2 regions of the Psychrobacillus sp. Z16_25 genome follow, and region 2 is predicted to be linked to the other one. Evidence: a T-box and tRNA genes for the amino acid it is inferred to sense, from the RefSeq annotation. Region 2 holds a T-box; the other holds one or more tRNA genes.
What was found. The T-box of region 2 lies ahead of thrS (threonine--tRNA ligase). A T-box ahead of a tRNA ligase gene usually reads a tRNA of that ligase, here a tRNA-Thr.
Positions count from the first base shown of each region.

Region 1: it has a tRNA-Thr gene. The T-box ahead of thrS (threonine--tRNA ligase) is inferred to sense a tRNA for this amino acid. The anticodon was not compared.

Region 1 is NZ_JBXEOV010000023.1:28,286-38,142, reverse strand. It holds gene AC1VU3_RS16140 (L-lactate dehydrogenase) at 893-1,822, shown strand; tRNA gene AC1VU3_RS16135 (tRNA-Asn) at 1,987-2,061, shown strand; tRNA gene AC1VU3_RS16130 (tRNA-Thr) at 2,077-2,150, shown strand; gene AC1VU3_RS16125 (DUF1428 family protein) at 2,349-2,699, opposite strand; gene AC1VU3_RS16120 (MBL fold metallo-hydrolase) at 2,715-3,455, opposite strand; tRNA gene AC1VU3_RS16115 (tRNA-Val) at 3,693-3,768, shown strand; tRNA gene AC1VU3_RS16110 (tRNA-Tyr) at 3,792-3,875, shown strand; tRNA gene AC1VU3_RS16105 (tRNA-Gln) at 3,882-3,956, shown strand; tRNA gene AC1VU3_RS16100 (tRNA-Ala) at 3,978-4,050, shown strand; gene AC1VU3_RS16095 (GNAT family N-acetyltransferase) at 4,331-4,900, shown strand; gene rocF (arginase) at 4,970-5,875, shown strand; gene sigW (RNA polymerase sigma factor SigW) at 6,037-6,612, shown strand; gene AC1VU3_RS16080 (zf-HC2 domain-containing protein) at 6,624-7,247, shown strand; gene cdaA (diadenylate cyclase CdaA) at 7,381-8,217, shown strand; gene AC1VU3_RS16070 (CdaR family protein) at 8,210-9,490, shown strand; gene glmM (phosphoglucosamine mutase) at 9,528-9,857, shown strand, end outside.
Region 2 is NZ_JBXEOV010000006.1:10,016-19,872, reverse strand. It holds gene AC1VU3_RS08190 (HAAS signaling domain-containing protein) at 1-29, opposite strand, end outside; gene AC1VU3_RS08185 (VanZ family protein) at 337-813, shown strand; gene AC1VU3_RS08180 (DUF4179 domain-containing protein) at 873-1,883, opposite strand; gene AC1VU3_RS08175 (sigma-70 family RNA polymerase sigma factor) at 1,880-2,410, opposite strand; gene AC1VU3_RS08170 (GNAT family N-acetyltransferase) at 2,557-3,063, opposite strand; gene AC1VU3_RS08165 (DegV family protein) at 3,210-4,067, shown strand; gene thrS (threonine--tRNA ligase) at 4,453-5,643, opposite strand; T-box leader at 5,693-5,916, opposite strand; gene AC1VU3_RS08155 (CoA-disulfide reductase) at 6,358-7,704, opposite strand; gene AC1VU3_RS08150 (catalase) at 7,848-9,857, opposite strand, start outside.

The sequences.
Region 1 (9,857 bases), on a different contig from region 2:
CAATTATATGTACATAATCATCCCGAGGCAGTCTCCCACCCGGCAACTACTATATAAATAGATGAAACTAGTATGGTGAAGGGCATGGCCGAAACTTGCCAGTCTCCTAGATAAGCGAAGGATTCCAAAATTCTATCCCTGTCAGAGACATCATAAGATTTACTCTCGTTCAGAGGAGCAATACTCTCGGATAGATGGTGGTTACTCTCGTATAGCCGTGGGTTACTCTAGGATAGAGCAGATTTACTCTCATTCAGCAGTAATACTCTCGTTCCCGGAGCATTTATTCTCAGACAAGCCGATTTTACTCTCGTTCGTGCCAGACTAAATAAATGGATATCAGTGCCGCATTCCTATCAATATAAAAAAGTTATAATGGGGATAGTAAAATAATAATTCTTTGCAGACTAAAAAATTCTTAGTTAAAAAGGAAATCTTTTAATCCCGTACATAAAATTCGACATTTATGCGCAAAATAGTTGTATCTAATTTCCAAAAAAATCATCTATGATTTGTTGTAACATAGGACTTGTGGACAGAAAAGGAAGTTTGCGCTCCCTAATATAAGCTACTATAATAAAGATTGCATTCGGCGATACATATGAAGAAGTAGTTGCCCATTTGGAACCATCTATACGGTATGTTCAACTACATCACCTGAACCAATTTTTAATCAAAATGGAACACTGTTCTGGATCTAGCTTAAATTTGGATGGACAGGTGTAATGTGAAAAGGGTTACCTAAAAATAGTAGTTCACTCTTAGTACATACAAGTCATTACTGTGCGACATACTTTTTACTGGTGTAATAAATACTTTAATTTAAGACATACTAACAGCGAGCGTTGAATGTATATCTGACTATTTTTGATTCTATATATGAGGTGATTTAATGAGAAAAGTTGTTTTAGTTGGTTGCGGTGCGGTTGGTACTGCTTATGCATATAGTCTAGTTAACCAAGGGGTTGTTACTGAACTTGTACTAATCGATGCTAATAAAGAAAAAGCAGAGGGTGAAGCAATGGACCTTGTGCATGGTATGGCAGTGGCAACAACGAACATGAAAGTTAGTGTTGGTACCTATGAGGATTGCAAGGATGCACAACTAATTGTTATTACGGCCGGAGCCAACCAGAAGCCTGGTGAAACGAGATTACAACTCGTAGAACGCAACACTCGAATTATGCAATCTATTGTTCAGGAGATTAAAAAAAGCGGCTTCGATGGAATTCTTCTCATTGCTTCCAACCCAGTTGATGTGATGAGTTATGTAGCATACAAGGAAAGCGGCCTGCCTGCGAACAAGGTCATTGGTTCAGGAACTACCTTGGATACAGCTCGTTTCAAGGTACTTTTAGGAGAGTACTTTGAAGTAGATCCAAGGAATGTTCATGCAGTTATCATCGGTGAGCATGGTGATAGTGAACTAGCTGTATTCAGTCAAGCTAATATTGGGGTAGAATCGCTGGAAGATTTCTTGGAAAGACGAAATAATCCAAATGATAAAGAAAAACTCAACTCGATCTTTAACGCAGTTCGTAGGGCTGCTTATGAGATTATTAATCGTAAAGGTGTTACGAATTTCGGAATAGGAATGTGCTTAACAAGAATCACGAAGGCAATTCTCAATAACGAGCATTCTATTCTTCCAGTTTCTTGTTTATTGAACGGCGAATATGGCCAAGAAGATATCTATATGAGTGTCCCAGCCGTTGTAACATACGAGGGTGTGAAAGAAATTCCTACCTTAAAGTTGAATGAAGAAGAGACTAAGCTATTCAATCAATCAGCAGAAATTCTACGTAAAACGAGAGTAAACTAAAACTCCTTTTACAAGAAAATAACCATGGTATAGTTACCGTGGTTATTTTCTCTTATATTCTTTTTTAAAAAAAGCTGTATAAAATAACGGTACAAAAACATACTAATGAAAGAAATTGATACTTGAAAAAGTTTGTTACATTACCTATAATTATATCTAGACGTTCCGAAGTAGCTCAGTGGTAGAGCAACCGGCTGTTAACCGGTTGGTCGTAGGTTCGAGTCCTACCTTCGGAGCCATTTTTATGTTAATTTGCTTCCATAGCTCAGTTAGGTAGAGTGCTTCCATGGTAAGGAAGAGGTCACCGGTTCGAGCCCGGTTGGAAGCTTAATTGAAAAACAAAAAGCGATTCTCCAAAGATAATGGAGAGTCGCTTTTTTCTGTCTGTCTAGAATTTACCATGCTGTCCAAACAGAGAGTAATTGATAAGTATTAAACAATAGGTAGTAATGCTAGTTCATAAATGAAAAAGCGACTTTGTGATTGGCTCTGTTAAGACAATCACAAAGTCGCTTTTAAATGGACGTTATGGCATTCCAAATTCGCCGCGGACAGTTCTGCTCATATCAATCACCTTTGTCATTTGGTTATATAGCGTATTAATCCGTTCGTCCTGATCAACTTTCTCCAATACCTGAATCTGATGTCTCTTGTTATGATAGCGGTTAATTTCCATCATCAGTATTTCTTTTTCAAGCAGTTCTACAGCAGATACCATTCCGGCACAACCGTATTCAGGCTGAATGGATGTAGCGACATATGTTTCACTTTCGATAGCGCCATACTCTTTATAGATGCGTTCGGCCTCTCGATTAATCTGTAAAAATTGTTCTTTATTTTCTTCAGTTACTGGATAAAGATAAATTTCTAAATACATGAGCGCCCTCCTTACTTAGGATGAAAACTTATAAGAGTACAGCGGTCTTGCTAGCCTTATTTTTTCTTTTCGTTCTATCTGCAGCTTTGCGTCCTCGGTATCGTAACCACTATGATAGTGCATTAAAATCATTTTTTTCGTTAAGGATGAGTCAAGCGCTTTTATTTCCTGTAAGCTAGGGTGGGAAAGGATGGGAAGATCCCACATATGACAGTCGTGAAAGATGGTATGAACATTTAGAGAATGAAGCAAAGCCTCGTTGACTATGGAATCACCACTGTAATAGAAATACGGCTCTGCTAATATTCCGTAACTGATCATCTGGGGAATATGATCTGTGCGGATAATACGAAATGATTGGCAAGCTATATAGAATTCTTCCTCTGGCCGAACGAGCGTTACATGAAAATAATCCTCCAATTTTTTCGGACCGTTAGTAGATAGCCCAAGTCCCTCCTTCAATGTATTCCATAAGCCTTCAACCAAATCCTCTGCAAGATAGAGATTTATTTTTCCTTTCCCAAGGATTGTCTTATAATGTGCTAGCTGCTGTAGACCGTTTATATGATCTTCATGGAGATGGGTGATGAATAAATGCTCTACAATATTTAAGTCAAATCCTAATTTCTGAAGCGACTGTCGATTAGTCGCTGGGAAGTCTATAAATAGGCGAGTATCGTTCCATTCAATAAATGCGCTATTATGTCCGCTTCTATCTGGTAGAAAGTCTCCGGTTCCAAGGAAGGTTAATTGCATAAAGGTACACCCTTTCTGTCATAATTATGCTTTAGTTTAAGTATCTACCAATGGTAACAGAAAGAAAAGTACTACCTGGATAACTCGCTAAAAACTCTTGCCAAACAACCTATAAAAAAGTAGAATGATTACATAGTTCTTTTTAGAAAACAGATATCTTTTTTTAAAAAAGTGCTTGTTTCGAAAAGGTGCTTATGATAATATATTTATTGTCCGGTTTTTCAATAAAACCTACATGGAGGATTAGCTCAGCTGGGAGAGCATCTGCCTTACAAGCAGAGGGTCGGCGGTTCGAGCCCGTCATCCTCCACCATTTTAATTTATTTAATATAGCCTGGAGGGGTAGCGAAGTGGCTAAACGCGGCGGACTGTAAATCCGCTCCTTAGGGTTCGGCGGTTCGAATCCGTCCCCCTCCACCAGTTTTTTGGGGTATAGCCAAGCGGTAAGGCAACGGATTTTGATTCCGTCATGCCCTGGTTCGAATCCAGGTACCCCAGCCATTTTACACATCACCCTGATATGGGGCCTTAGCTCAGCTGGGAGAGCGCCTGCCTTGCACGCAGGAGGTCAGCGGTTCGATCCCGCTAGGCTCCATCCTAAAAAATCCTTTCCACCTTTCAGGCGGGAAGGATTTTTTCTTATTGTTCAGCTTCAGCGCTTTGCACCTCGAGGTCAAATGGGTGCCGACTGCCTCCTCGCAGTCCTTCATTTGCTTGTCGAGGCATGCCTTGTGCTTTCTTAATAGGACGATAAGTATTTCTTTTGTATGTATTTTGTTCTCTTTGAAATTTGCTTTCAGGAAAGTATGCTAGAAATAGCAATTCACGACTCACAGCTATTATTTATCTTCCACTATAAAAAAAGAGGTGTACGGATGCTAAATTATCAAAATGTTACACTACGTCCTTTAAAAGAAACTGATTTTGTGAAATTATGGAGGCTGTTTGAGCCGGAAATATTTGAATTTATGCTACATAAAGTAGAAACACAGAATCAGTTGAATAAGTGGCTTCAGGCTGGTATTGACCAGATGCGTGAGAGGAAGGCTCTTACTTTTGCTGTAGAGCATACCGATACTAAAGAGATAATGGGAACTACACGGATTTATGGTATCGATTATACAAATAAGTCTTGTGAAATCGGCTCAACCTTTTACGGAAAAAGGTTTCAGCGAACGAATGTGAATACGGCATGCAAATATCTTTTATTAACATATTGTTTTGAAGATTTGCAGCTGATACGTGTTCAACTTAAAACAGATGAACAAAACCTCTCCTCCCAACAGGCGATTGAGCGAATAGGGGCAAAAAGAGAGGGCGTTCTTCGGAATGAAAGAATTCGTTCAAATGGAGTGGTAAGGAATACCGTTATTTATTCTTTCATTGATGAAGAGTGGGAAAAAACGAAAACCCATCTTTTTCAACTGTTGCATAAATATACGTGAGTTTGCGCTGTTGAGCCATATGAAATTTGGAATTACAATAGATGTATGAATTGAAAGGGGCTTAAAAACATGAATCATTTAAACCTATCCATTATTGGAGTTCCAATGGACTTAGGTCAAAATAGACGTGGAGTAGATATGGGTCCTAGTGCCATTCGTTACGCAGGAGTAGTTGAGAGACTAGAAGCACTTGGCCATCATGTGAACGATTTAGGGGATATTCCTATCGGTAAAAATAATCCAGAAAAGACGCCTCATGAAAAGCTTAGAAACTTACAAGATGTTATAGAGGGTAATACAGCGCTTGCTAATAAAGTACATGAGGTAGTAGCAAAAGGTGATTTCCCATTAGTGCTAGGTGGAGATCATAGTATTGCTATTGGAACGCTTGCTGGGTTATCTGATCGTTATGAAAATATGGGGGTTATTTGGTATGATGCCCATGCAGATATGAACACAGAGGAAACGACGCCTTCAGGTAATATTCATGGAATGCCACTTGCGGTCAGCATGGGGTTAGGACATGAGGCGCTAGTAAATATCCGTGCATATGCTCCAAAAATAAAACCGGAAAATCTAGTGATTATTGGTGCAAGGTCCGTTGATCCAGGCGAAAAAGCGCTTATTAAAGAAAAGGGTATTAAAGTATTTTCGATGCATGAAATTGACAAGCTAGGAATGACAGAAGTGATGAATCAAACAATCGCACATTTTCTAGCTCGTAAAGTAGATGGGGTTCACCTATCACTTGATTTAGATGGCATCGATCCGTTGTACACTCCTGGAGTAGGAACACCGGTGCCGGGTGGAATAAGCTATAGAGAGAGTCACTTGGCAATGGAAATGCTTTATTCCTCTGGTTTAATTACTTCCGCTGAATTTGTTGAGGTAAACCCTATACTTGATGAAAGAAATAAGACTGCTGATGTAGCGGTAGCACTAATGGGTTCTCTATTTGGTGAAAGTTTAATATAAAAATGAGTCAAAAAGTAGACAGATTTGTCTGCTTTTTCTTTTTTTATTTAAACACAAAGAGCTATTTCTTTGATAAAATTAAATTTAGATGAAAAAAATGAAACCTGCTGACACCTCGTACGTATAGGTAAGACAGCCGCATGGAGCGGAGGGAAATCTCAATGGATGCGTTAGTTAACAAAAGAATAAAGCAAGTGTTAAAAGGTGACAAGGATGCTTTTGCGGAAATCGTGGACCTTTACCAGCATAGGTTATATCAGGTTTGCTATCGTATGCTTGGGAATCGTCATGAGGCTGAGGACATTGCTCAGGAAGCGTTCGTACGTGCATTTATCAATATTCATACGTTTGATCAAAAAAGAAAATTTTCCACATGGCTATATAGAATTGCAACGAACTTATGTATAGATCGTATAAGAAAGAAAAAGCCAGATTATTATTTAGACGCGGAAGTAAAGGGTACAGAAGGATTAGACATGTATTCTCAAATAGCTGCCTCTGAGGAGCTTCCAGAAGAAGAATTGATGAAGCTAGAGCTGCAAGATAGAATACAGTATGAAATTAGCAGACTACCAGATAAGTATCGTTCAGCCATTGTCTTAAAGTATATGGAAGAGCTATCTTTACAAGAGATAAGTGAGATATTGGATCTGCCGCTGGGAACTGTAAAAACGAGAATTCATCGAGGTCGTGAAGCACTTCGTAAGCAATTGAGCAAACAAGCCAATCTATTGTAGGAGGAATCATCATGAATGCGTGTCCAGAACGAATTGTTCACTATATGCACGAATACTTAGATGGCGAAATAAGTCGTGAACATGAGCTGGAGCTCAAGGCGCACCTACAGACATGCAAAGAGTGCCAGGCTCATATGCATGAGCTCAGTGATGTAGTTGCTTTTGTGAAGGGCGCGGCTCATGTGGAGGCGCCAAATAGTTTCACTATGTCTGTTATGGCGAGACTTCCAAAGGAAAAATCGCATACCGGTGTAAGTAGATGGTTTCGCCATCATCCTGTTTTGACTGCTGCTGCAGTATTTCTTGTATTAATGAGCAGCATGCTATTCTCATCATATCAAGATGACCAGCAATTCTCTTTCACAAAGCAAGAAAACGTGATAGTAGAAGGAGAAACGGTTATCATCCCTGAAGGACAAGTCGTAAAGGGAGACTTAGTTGTAAAGAATGGGAATGTACGAATAGATGGGGAGCTAGATGGTAATTTGACTGTTATTAATGGAACAAAGTACATGGCTTCTACAGCAAATATTACCGGTACTTCTGAAGAAATAAATGAGGTCTTTGATTGGCTATGGTTTCATATAAAGAATAGTGTGAAAGAAGTAGGCTCGTTTTTCAAGAAAGATGAATAAGGGCAAGCTGGAAGAGTGCAGATAGATATTTTAATGTCTGCACTTTTTTTGCGTTCTTCGAAAGAGAATTAAAACACGCTTATATGTTATAATGAGAACATATGGATTCGTGAGGAAAAGTGGGGGATGCCACATGTCGTTTATGGAGCAATTTACCGATTTTATGCCAGTAAACGTAATTGTAAATATTTTAGATGTTTTATTGGTTTGGTTCGTTATATATAAAATTATCACCCTTATTAAAGGGACAAAAGCTGTTCAATTATTAAATGGTATATTTATTATTGTTGTAACAAAAATAATGACTGACTTTTTAGGATTAGATACCCTTGGCTGGATATTAAGTCAAGTTATTAACTGGGGTTTTTTAGCAATTATCATTATTTTTCAACCGGAAATTAGAAGGGCACTAGAACAGATTGGGAGAGGGAAGCTATTCTCTCGCGGCTCCCAACATGAACAAGAGGAGCAGGAGCGTTTAATCGATGCAATGACGAAATCTGTGAGCTATATGGCGAAGCGTCGAATTGGAGCGCTGATCTCTATTGAAAGAGAAACTGGGCTAACAGAGTATATAGAAACAGGGATACCTTTAAATGCGAATCTTACTTCTGAGCTGTTGATCAATATCTTTATCCCTAATACCCCGTTACATGATGGAGCTGTCATTGTACAGAAGAACAAAATAACCTCTGCAGCATGTTATTTGCCTCTATCAGAAAGTCCGTTCATTTCTAAAGAACTTGGCACACGTCATAGAGCGGCTATAGGGCTCAGTGAAGTAACAGATGCTGTTACCATTGTAGTATCAGAAGAAACTGGTGCAGTTAGCATAACCTCAAATGGTGATTTGCATCGGAATCTTTCCATGGATGAGTTTAAGGTGCATTTAAGTCGACTTTGGTTCGGAGCAACGGAGGAACAGGTGACATCCTCCAAGTGGTTGAGGAGGGGTAAGCAAAATGGATAAAATGTTAAGTAATCCATGGATTCTAAGAATTATTGCCCTTGCCTTAGCAATTCTGCTATTTGTCTCTGTTAAATCGGAATTTGATACTTCCGATCAAAATACAAGCGGTACCGACGTAGAGGTCTTAAGAGATGTTCCCTTAGAAGTATACTACGATGATGAAAATTCAGTCGTAACAGGAACGCCTGAAACTGTAACAGTTAACATAGAAGGACCTGCTCAGCAGGTTAAATCTACAAAGGTGATGAAGGATTACAAAGTCTTTGTAGATTTAAGAGAATTAACCTATGGAGAGCACCGAGTAGCTATTTCAACTGAATCCTTTTCTGATAAGCTTAAAGTTAAAGTAGAGCCTGCTTATATAGATGTCGTAATAGATGAACGTATATCAGAAGAATTTGTAGTTGAATTAGACATGAATGAGAGCCTCCTAGCAGATAATTACGTGATTGCTGATACGTCAGTAGAGCCAAGAGTAGTTACAATTACGGGTGCAAAAGGCGTTATAGATAGCATCGGTTATGTAAAAGCGACCATTACTGGTTCGAATGGAATAAATAAATCCTTTGAACAACAGGCCAGCGTTCGAGTACTAGATTTGGACTTAAACAAACTAGATGTCATGGTCGAACCTCGAACAGTGCTAGTAAAGGTCGGAGTAGAGGAGTATAGTAAGGAAGTTCCGATTGCTTTAGGTAGAGAAGGCTCGCCTAAAGAAGGAGTGACTATCCGTTCACTGACTACGGAAACGGAGAAAATTAGGCTTTATGGACCGAAATCCGTTCTAGATAAAATTAAACAGTTAAATGTGGATGTTGATATTAGCAAGATAGAGGAATCGGGCAATTTTGACTTGAAACTCTTAGTACCAGAAGGTGTCACAAAGCTATCCACGGAAAAAATAAAAATTAGGGCTGAAGTGACGGTAGTTGAACCAGAGGAACAAGGAAACGAGGAACAAGGAAATAAAGAAGAGGATGTATCTTCCTCCATCACCGAAAAATCATTTGAAAATGTGCAAATTGTGGTGAATGGGCTTGCTGAAAATTTAAGAAGTAGCTTTCATTTTCCTGAAAATGGGGTAATCACAGTAGTGGCGAAAGGGCCACAGGAAGCTTTGGATAAAGTACAAGCTAACAACATTTCCATATACGTTGATGCTAAGAACTCCGAACTTGGAGAAACAGTACTGCCTATTCAAATTGATGCCCCATCTAATATAGAGTGGGAAACATCTGAATCCGAAGCAACACTAATGATAACAGAAGCTTAAAACGTAGGATAACAGGTTATTAAGGAGAGTTGATCAAATGGGAAAATATTTTGGGACTGACGGCGTACGAGGTGTAGCAAACTCAGAATTAACACCAGAGTTAGCATATAAACTAGGTCGCTTTGGAGGATATATTTTAACAAGAGAGGCAAAGGACCGAGCAAAGGTAGTAATAGGCCGAGATACTCGAATTTCGGGTCATATGTTAGAAGGCGCGTTAGTAGCTGGTCTCTTATCAGTAGGAGTAGAAGTAATGCGTCTTGGTGTAATTAGTACGCCTGGAGTAGCCTATTTAACTCGAGTAATGAGTGCTGATGCAGGAGTCATGATCTCAGCTTCTCATAATCCAGTCGCAGACAATGGAATC
Region 2 (9,857 bases):
AACTGTTGCAAGTATAACTCTACACTCATCTTCAACTCTCCTTTTTTACACGGTACTGTTTAATATACAATAGCATAACGCTATTGTATTATGCAAGGTACTAGATAAAAAATACTTAAATTATTCAGATAGTTGTTTGTGGTGGAGGAATTGTTTAGTGTAAATAAAAAGGAAATATTTTCAATACCCAGCGATTCACTTCCCGTTTGACCTAGATAACTTGCGATTGCCTTTTATTTACTTGCCCATGAAGAAACTGGTTGCTCACACTAGAGATACATACCGATACTTATTTATCCCTACATTTATGCGAAACAAAGCTGTATTATTAGATACATGAAAAGACTAATACCACTTATCTGTTTATTAATCATTGTTTTTATTTCTTCTGGTCAATCGGCTGAGCAGCAGTCTTTGGAGATGCTTTTGCAAAAATGGCTTCCAGATAAGCCGCTTGCTGGATTTCTTTCTCATTTCTCCATTCCCTATTGGGGTACTCAAGTATCTATAGAAGAAAGAGGCTATTATGCCTTTGTAGAATTTTTAATTCGAAAAGGGACTCACTTTGTTTTCTTCGGTATTCTCAGCTTGGCTGTATATTATGCTTTACCTAAATGGAAATATCGCAAAGGAATCACTATCATCATCTTATTCTTTTTGGCCATAGCAGATGAATTACGTCAATCTATGACTCCAGGGAGAACTGCTAGTATGCAGGATGTATTGCTGGATACCAGTGGAGCCGCAACAGCTATGCTGATCATTTTCTTTATCAGTTGGAGAAAAAAACAAACTAAAATTGAAAAAGAATAGACAAAATGAACGTATACTTAAAATATACGTTCATTTTATCACCTTAGACTATTCAGTGATTATTCAGTTTCCAGTAACGGCACTACTAGTTTTAATTCTGTTATTTCCTCTCTTTCCCCTTCCTTATTCGTACGCAGGGGAACAAAAGTCAATGAAGTTGGGATTACATCAAAAGGCGGCAATGTAAGAACGATTTGATGACCATAGTTTCCCGGAACCATTCCCTGCTGTAAAGTCAGACCGTCATATATTCGCCCTTCTGAATCCTGTACATAATATTCAAATGCTGGCCATTTATCATTTTCATTCAACTCCAACGGATAATCTGCACTCAAATCTATCCTTGTAGCTAGAGGTGTAAATATCACCTTTTCAGTTTTCAACGTATATAATCCATCATCTGTCGTAGCAGATACCTCTGGATAAAAAGCAGAAACCTCTGCAGATACTTTTTGAAGGTCAAAGGATACTTCTAAATTAGTCTCATATCCAAATAAATCTTCACCATGAACTGTTACTTCTATTTCATCACCATATTGGTCATAGTTAGCGAACGTCAATTGACGATGCTCAATAACGGTATGTGAGTCTATATCATCTTGCCCTCCTTGCCCACTTGCTACTTGAACAGGCTGGCCATTGATCGTGACATATCCAAAGCTATTTACTCCACTCATATCAAGCTCCTTATCCCCTGTATAGATGACAGAGACCATTAGGCGAGAACCGTCATAGGCTGCCTCTTTTACTGTCATCGTTATCCCGTTCTGACTGTCACTTTTATTAATCAAGGTAGCTAAATTATCTCGTTCCACCTTTTCCGAGGCAATATCTCTAAAATCCTTGTAAATAGAGCCGATGAGTGGAATATTGTTCAAGGCTTCCGCCATACCTGTAGAGACGAAGCCTGAGCCAAGCAGCGAAAGACATAGACCACATGCAACTAGGAAGGAACGCTTAATGGTATTTCGTGTCTTTCTTTTTTTCTTCGCCTGCAACATTGCCTTTTTTTCTCTTGCCTTTAACTGATCTATAGGGATGATGATATTGTCGTTAGATTGACCGCTCATAGCATATAGTCCTCCTTTAAAATGGGTCTAAGCTCTTTCTTAGCTCTATTTAAGTGGGATTTTACAGTTCCTTCAGGATAATTCATAATCTCGGCAATTTCCTTAATAGATAAGTAATGATAATACCGCAACAAGATAATTGTCTTCGCTGATGGATTTAAGGTTTTGATGGCTTCTGAAACATCCATTGAAGTGGTGATTGCATCGTTTTTCTCTGGCGCAATTAATCGAGCAAACATCTCCTCATCCTCTGTTGTAAAATGTCGAGATTCTTTTCGAATAAAGTCAATGGATTTAAAAACAATTATTTTCGTAATCCAGCTTGAAAAGCTTTCTGCCTTCTTCAATTTTTTAATAGAAATATAGGCTGTATAGATCGTTTCCTGATAAACATCTAAAGCATCCTGTTCATTTTTCACATAAGAATAAGCTGTTCTATACAGCTTTTCACGAACCGAACTAATCAACTCTTCGAATGCTTCGTCATTTCCCTTCTTTGCTTTATGTACTAATTTTACTACATCCATTTCTACTCCCCTTTCTGTTATGTATTAAAGTCGAATGTAGAACAAGATTGGTTGCAAAATACACAAAATCATTCCTATGTAAAAAACAGAATCACAAATTTATGATTCTGTCTCTAGTCATTTTGCAAGCATCCTCGCCACTTAGGTTATCTGATTCTCAACACCCTATGCTGTTCATCGTAATATTGATTTCCTACCTTCAGCGCTCTTTTTTCTTCTCCAAAAACCTCAAATCCTAGACTTTTATAGAGATTCTTTGCTGTTTCATTGCTTGTGACGACTGATAAATTAATTTGTTCAATTTCTTCATTCTGCTTGGCCTGCTCTATTGCTCTTAACAAAAGAGCCTTTCCTACACCCGTACCACGGGCGGAAGGCGTTACATACATAGCAAATATATTGGCTCGATGCTTCATCTTCAAGGTACTTTCTTGAACAAGCGTCACATTACCTATTAGCCTTTCATCTATAAATGCCCCGAAATTATAGTTACCTTCGGTCTGAAATCTAGCTTTCACTCTCTCAATTGGTTCTTTTTGCTGAACAGCCTCCTCATAGCTGCTTCCAAATGCTTCCGGATTCTGTTGTAGTGCTTCCAGCCTTAATTCCCAATATGTCGCTGCATCTTGCACTTCTAATAACCGTATCTTCATGGTCAATCCCTCCAAAATTTGTTCAAATTATGTTCAAATTATGTTTCAGACTCCGAAATTTCGACAAAACATGACAAGTAACACTATGACTTCGAACATTTCTGTTATACATTGCGGATAAGACTATTCTACACCGAGGTGACATAATGACAACTAATGCCAAAAAAATTGCTTGGATCACTGATACTGCAGCATTATTAGACGAAGAGTTCATCACTAAACACCAAATTCATGTCTTACCCTTAAATATTATTTTTGAAGAAAAAGCTTATCGCGAAACAATCGACCTTACTAGTGATGAGTTTTATCATAAATTGAGAACTGCCAAAGTTCACCCTAAAACCTCACAGCCACCCATCGGAGAGATGGTGAAGCTTTACGAGGATTTAAAGGCACAAGGCTATGATTGCGCAATAGCAATTCACGTATCTAGTGATCTATCAGGAACATTTCATAGTTCCCAAACAGCATCTAAACTAGCAAACTTCCCGGTATATGCTATAGATTCGAAGATAGGCTCTTATCCTATGGTGAAAATGCTAGAGACTGGTCAAAGCATGATAGAAAAGGGAAGCTCTATGGAGGAAGTGCTCTCTACATTGGAGGGTATGACACGTAACTCAGAGCTTTCCTTTATTCCATCCAGCCTTTCACAGCTCCATAAAAGTGGTCGTGTTTCAGGAACAGCTGCTTTTCTAAGTAATCTACTAAATATCAAGCTTGTCATCTCCTTTGATAACGGAAAGGTTGTCATGAAGGAAAAGGTCCGTTCAACCAAACGAGCGAAAAACTATGTAACGGATCTACTTAGAAAAGACATGGAAATAGCCAAAGTACCTGAGGTGGCTGTGATTAACTGCAACAACTTAAAAGATGCTCAAGCTTGGAAAGAAGAATTGCAAGCTGAGCTTCCAGAGCTAAACGTAATTGTCATACCCCTAAGCGCTTGTGTCGGCGTTCATGCCGGAGAAGGAACTATAGGACTTAGCTGGGTGCGATATTAAAGTGAGTCTAGGATAGATCGAAGAAAGACTTATGATTCTATATATGATTAGAATCATAAGTGCTTTCTTGAATTTTGAGACACAGGTTCTCCGCTACGTCGGACGCTTTCCGTGGGCACGGATTGAGGCCAACAGGATGTTGGTCAGGAAAACGTTGTCACACAATGTGACGCTTTTAGTTTTCCTTCCTTAACTCTCCCTCGGTGCTCCTGTCGCTCCGCTTTCGTCGCAAATAAATTTGCTGTTCCCACAGGAGTCACCTACGCTGCTTCGAACCAATAGAGTTTCTTACTAAAAATAATTTTTGATTAATAAATTTGAAAAAGGACATAATCCATCAAGAAAGAAATAGATTTTGTCCCAGCCTCATCCCTTTCACATCTCCTTATCCTCTTAAAAGTGATAGAAATTCATGTAACCCCATCTCCCCTATACTACCCACCTTATGCTTCCGCACAGAAACCACATTCTTTTCTACTTCTTGGTCCCCAATAATCAGCATATACGGGTGCTTTTGAAGAGACGCCTCTCTTATTTTCAGTCCAATTTTTTCTACACGATCATCCATTTCTACACGATAACCTTTATCCTCCAGCTGCTGCTTAATCTCTCTAGCATAGTTGATTTGGTGGTCTGAAATCGGTAGTAGTTTTACCTGTACAGGAGCGAGCCAAAGTGGAAAGCTTCCTTGATAATGCTCTAAAAGAATCGCCATGAACCGTTCAATAGAGCCGTAAATTGCCCTATGAATCATGATTGGCTGTTTTAATTCATTATGCTCATCTACGTACTTACAGTCAAACTTTTCTGGCATTTGAAAATCTAGCTGTATTGTTCCACATTGCCAGCTTCTTCCCACCCAGTCGTAGATATGAAAGTCAATCTTCGGTCCATAAAAGGCTCCATCTCCTTCATTTACTTGATACTCCACATGTCGTTGTTGCAAAACGTTTTCTAATGCCTGCTCTGCTCGATTCCAATTATCTAATGATCCCATGTAATCTTCAGGTCGTGTAGACAACTCAACTTTGTAGCTAAAACCAAATGCTGAATAGAACTCATCCACTAACTCTAGTACCTTTGCGATTTCCTCTTCTATTTGACTCTCTAGTACAAAGAGATGTGCATCATCCTGAGTAAAAGCACGGACTCTCAGCAATCCATTCAATGACCCGGACAGCTCATGGCGGTGAACCAGACCAAGCTCTGCATAACGAAGTGGCAACTCACGATAACCTCTTCGCTTACTGTTAAAAATCAGCACTGCACCAGGGCAATTCATAGGTTTGATCGCATACTTTTGGTCATCCACATCTGAAAAGTACATATTTTTATGGTAATGATCCCAATGCCCTGATTTCTCCCACAACTCCTGTTTCATCATAATCGGTGTTTTTATCTCCTGGTAGCCCGCTTTCCTATGCTTTTCTTTCCAAAAACTCTCTAATTGATTTCGCAAAACCATCCCATTTGGAAGATAAAACGGCATTCCTGGTGCCTCTTCCATAGACATAAATAATTCTAATTGTTGGCCTAGCTTTTGATGACTTAGCCTTTCCACTGCTTTTACTGACATTGTTAATTCCTCCCGATTTATGAATAATAAAAGACCACACTCATCCCGTACAAGGGACGAATGTGGTCGTGGTTCCACCCTAATTTTGCAGCATAATGAAGGCTGCACTCAAGTAAGATAACGGTTTCCCGGTTACAGATAATCGCCAGTAAGCTTTCCCTGCAACTGCTCCAAGGTGGTAAGTTAGTCTACTTTCCTCAGGGATTTCAGCCTGTGTCCCTGGTCTCTGTAAAGAAAAGTATGATTTACTCATATCCTTATCGTTGCATTTCATATTTAAATAAAGTGAAACTTTGATTGGTGGGGGGTTCTTTCTTCCCCACCAATCATTAGTTGAACCAATCGGGCTTTTAGGGACAGTTGATCTCCCACTTCGCTGTCGCCTTTCTTTTACCATCTGGAAGTGGGAGTCTTACTGTCCCTTAATGCGGGATAAAAAAAGACCACACCCATCCCATATAAGGGACGAATGTGGTCGTGGTTCCACCCTAATTTCGCAGCGTAAAGTAGCTGCACTCAAATAAGATAACGGTTTCCCGATTACGGTTATCATTTTCCCGTAATAGCTCCAAGGTGGTAAATCACTCTTATTTCTGAAGGGCTTTCAGCCGATGACCCTGTTCTCTTTCCAGAAAGCGAAGAAATGATTCTTGTCCTTTTCCTTGCTGATTATGTCCAATTAAATTTTTTATAGTATATGCCATTATGTTAAATTTAGTCAATACTTAAATTTTTTGATTCCTTTCTAGCCAATTGCTGAAGGGGGTCCCAAACACCATTGAAAGGCGGAGAATAAGAAAGGTCCATATCAACTAAATCGTACAAGGACATTTCATGAAATAAAGCCATTGCTAGCACGTCTGTCCTTTTATCAACACCATTACCGCCAATGATTTGCCCTCCCAGTAGGAGCTTAGATTCCTTCTGACAGAGTAGCTTGATTTGCATCAATTCCTTCCCAGGATAATAACCAGCTATGTCATTTGCTTGTAAGGTATACACTTCGTAAGCAATACCTATTCGTTCTGCCTCTTTTTCAGATAATCCCGTTCTTCCCAGGTTTAAATCATAAAATTTCATAATGGATGTACCAAGCACTCCCTTAAACTCCTTACTTACTCCTATCATATTCAACCCTGCTAGTCTTCCTTGCTTATTAGCGGTAGTGCCTAGTGGTATATAGTCATTTAAATGCTTGATTCTGTGGTAATGAGTAGCACAGTCTCCAGCAGCAAATATATCGGTAATATTTGTTTCCAAGAATGGATTAACAATAATTGCTCCATTCGAATGTAGCGTAATGCCTGTATCCTTTAAAAAGCCTGTGTTAGGCTTTACTCCAACGGCTACCAGCACCATGTCTGTATCGTATTCCCCTTTGTCCGTTACTACCTTTTCCACTCTTTTATTTCCTTGAAAGGCTTCTACTTCTTCCTCTAATATAACCTCTATTTTATTCTTGATAGCCTCTTGATAAACAAACTCTGCCATATCAGAATCAAAGATATCCGCAAGCTGGTCTCCACGCTGTATAATGCGGACCTTTTTCCCTGCGCTCACAAAGTTCTCTGCCATTTCTAATCCTACATATCCACCACCAATAATGGTAACCTGCTTTACTAATTCTAAATCCTTTATAATGGCTTCCGCACTCGGGATTGTTTTAATCGTATGTACACCCTCAAGCTGGTAGCCACTCCAATGGGGAATTACTGGCCTTGCCCCTGTTGCAATTAACAATCGATCATAAGAGTATTCAAAGCTCTCTCCTGTAAGTAAATTTGTCCCTTCAACGGTCTTCTTATCAGGATTTACGCCTGTCACCTTATGTCTAACCCTTGCATCTATTCCATATTTCTCTCGAAAAGTTTCTACCGTTCTGGCAATTAAGTCCCCGGTATCTGGAATAAGACCACCTACTACGTATGGTAGACCACACTGTCCATAAGAATAGATTTGGCCTCTTTCAAGTGTAGTAATTTCCGCCGTAGGATCATTACGGACAATTTCCATTGCCGCACTCATTCCTGCTGCATCCCCACCAATAATTACATATCGCACATGATTTCCCCCATTCCTTATTCATTATTCTCCCATTGTTAAAATGAATATACTTGAACACCTCGCCTAACCCAAAAGGGTGCCCAAAAGTAATAACTTTAGACACCCTATTCCTATCTCTTTGTTTAGCAATCTATTTCTTTCTATACCGCTCTATCCCAGAAGCGGTGCTTCGCTATCGCTTGGATAAAAGTATCTACAAAGGTAATTCCTTTTTCGCTCGTAAATACACCCACTTGTCCATCTAAATGAAGATCTGTTATGACTTGATCTCCGCTAAAGGAGGAGCCTATCGGCTTGTAGTGAGTATACGCCTCTTGAATGAATAGCATGGCTTGCTTCTTAAACATCGGGGTCATTCCCTTATCACTAACGATATAGACAGCATCAAACAACACAGAATCTGCCGTAAGGAAAGTATGGTCAACTTCTAGTGTAGAGCCACCCACACCTTTAACTGTACCAGCATGATCACTTACTACCTCTGGCATTGTTCCTTTTGCTTTGAGTCCGTCTAATACCTCCAATAACCCTTCATCGAATCCATCCCCTACTAAGACTGCTATTTTTCTAGTATCTGGCTTCATCACAGTATTTAACTGACTTAATGCTGGAGAGGTTTTCGTATTGGATTTTTCAACAGTGCCTTGTACCACAAGACCTAAATTTTCTGCCACCTTACTAGCAAGATCAAAGTCTATATTTGCAATCATTTCAATTACTTGAACTCTTATAGACTTTTCCTTACACTTTCCTAGCTCGAAGCTAAATGCCTCTATGATATGCTCTTTCTCCGGCTTACTCATACTATTCCAGAACAAAGTCGCTTGGGAGAAATGATCTTTAAAGCTTTCGCTTCTTGCCCTTACCTTGCGAGCATCTATTTTTTCTTGGTAGTGTGTGTAACCGCCCTCTTCAGCACTTACTGGTGTAGGCGTATTCCCTGCTAGGGAGTTTTTATGGTAGCTTACTCGTCCTACATTAATCGTCTGTCTACTAAATCCGTCTCTTTGGTTGTTATGGAAAGGACAAACCGGACGGTTAATCGGGATTTCATGGAAGTTAGGGCCCCCAAGACGGAGAAGCTGTGTATCTGTGTAAGAGAACAATCTACCTTGCAGTAGCGGATCGTTAGTAAAATCAATACCAGGTACTACGTGCCCTGGATGAAATGCTACTTGCTCCGTTTCTGCGAATACATTGTCCACATTTCGATTTAATGTCATTTTCCCAATAATTTTCACCGGCACGTCTTCCTCCGGCCATATTTTCGTAGTGTCTAGAAGATCGAAATCAAATGCGAACTCGTCCTCTTCTGCGATTAGCTGTACACCTAATTCATATTCTGGAAAGTCTCCATTCTCAATCGATTCATATAGATCTCGTCTATGGAAGTCAGGATCCTTTCCGTTTATCTTCTGTGCTTCATCCCAAACAACAGAATGTGTTCCTAAGAGAGGCTTCCAATGGAATTTCACAAAGTGAGACTTTCCTTCTTCATTTACAAAACGGAAGGTGTTCACACCAAAGCCCTCCATCATACGGAAGCTACGAGGGATTGCACGGTCTGACATCGCCCACATAATCATATGCGCTGTTTCCTGATTATTGGCCACAAAATCCCAGAATGTATCATGCGCGGATGCAGCCTGTGGTATTTCGTTATGCGGCTCTGGTTTAAGGGCATGAATTAAATCTGGAAACTTGATAGCGTCTTGTATAAAGAAAACCGGTATGTTATTTCCTACTAAGTCATAGTTCCCTTCCTCCGTGTAAAACTTTGTTGCAAAGCCACGAGCATCGCGTGCCAGCTCTCCTGAGCCTCTAGATCCAGCTACCGTGGAAAATCTAACGAAAACTGGCGTTTTAGAACCTGGATTTTGCAAGAACTTTGCTTTCGTATATGGCTTCATCGACTCATAAACCTCGAATACTCCATGAGCTGCAAAGCCTCTTGCATGAACGATTCTCTCAGGTATACGCTCATGGTCGAAGTGCGTCATTTTTTCACGAAAATGAAAATCCTCCATCAAGGTTGGACCTCGCTCCCCAGCCTTCAAGGAGAATTCATCCTCTGAAACCTTCAATCCTTGGTTCGTTGTCATCGCCTGATCCTTATCAACGACTCTAAATTTCTCTAACTGTTCATTTTT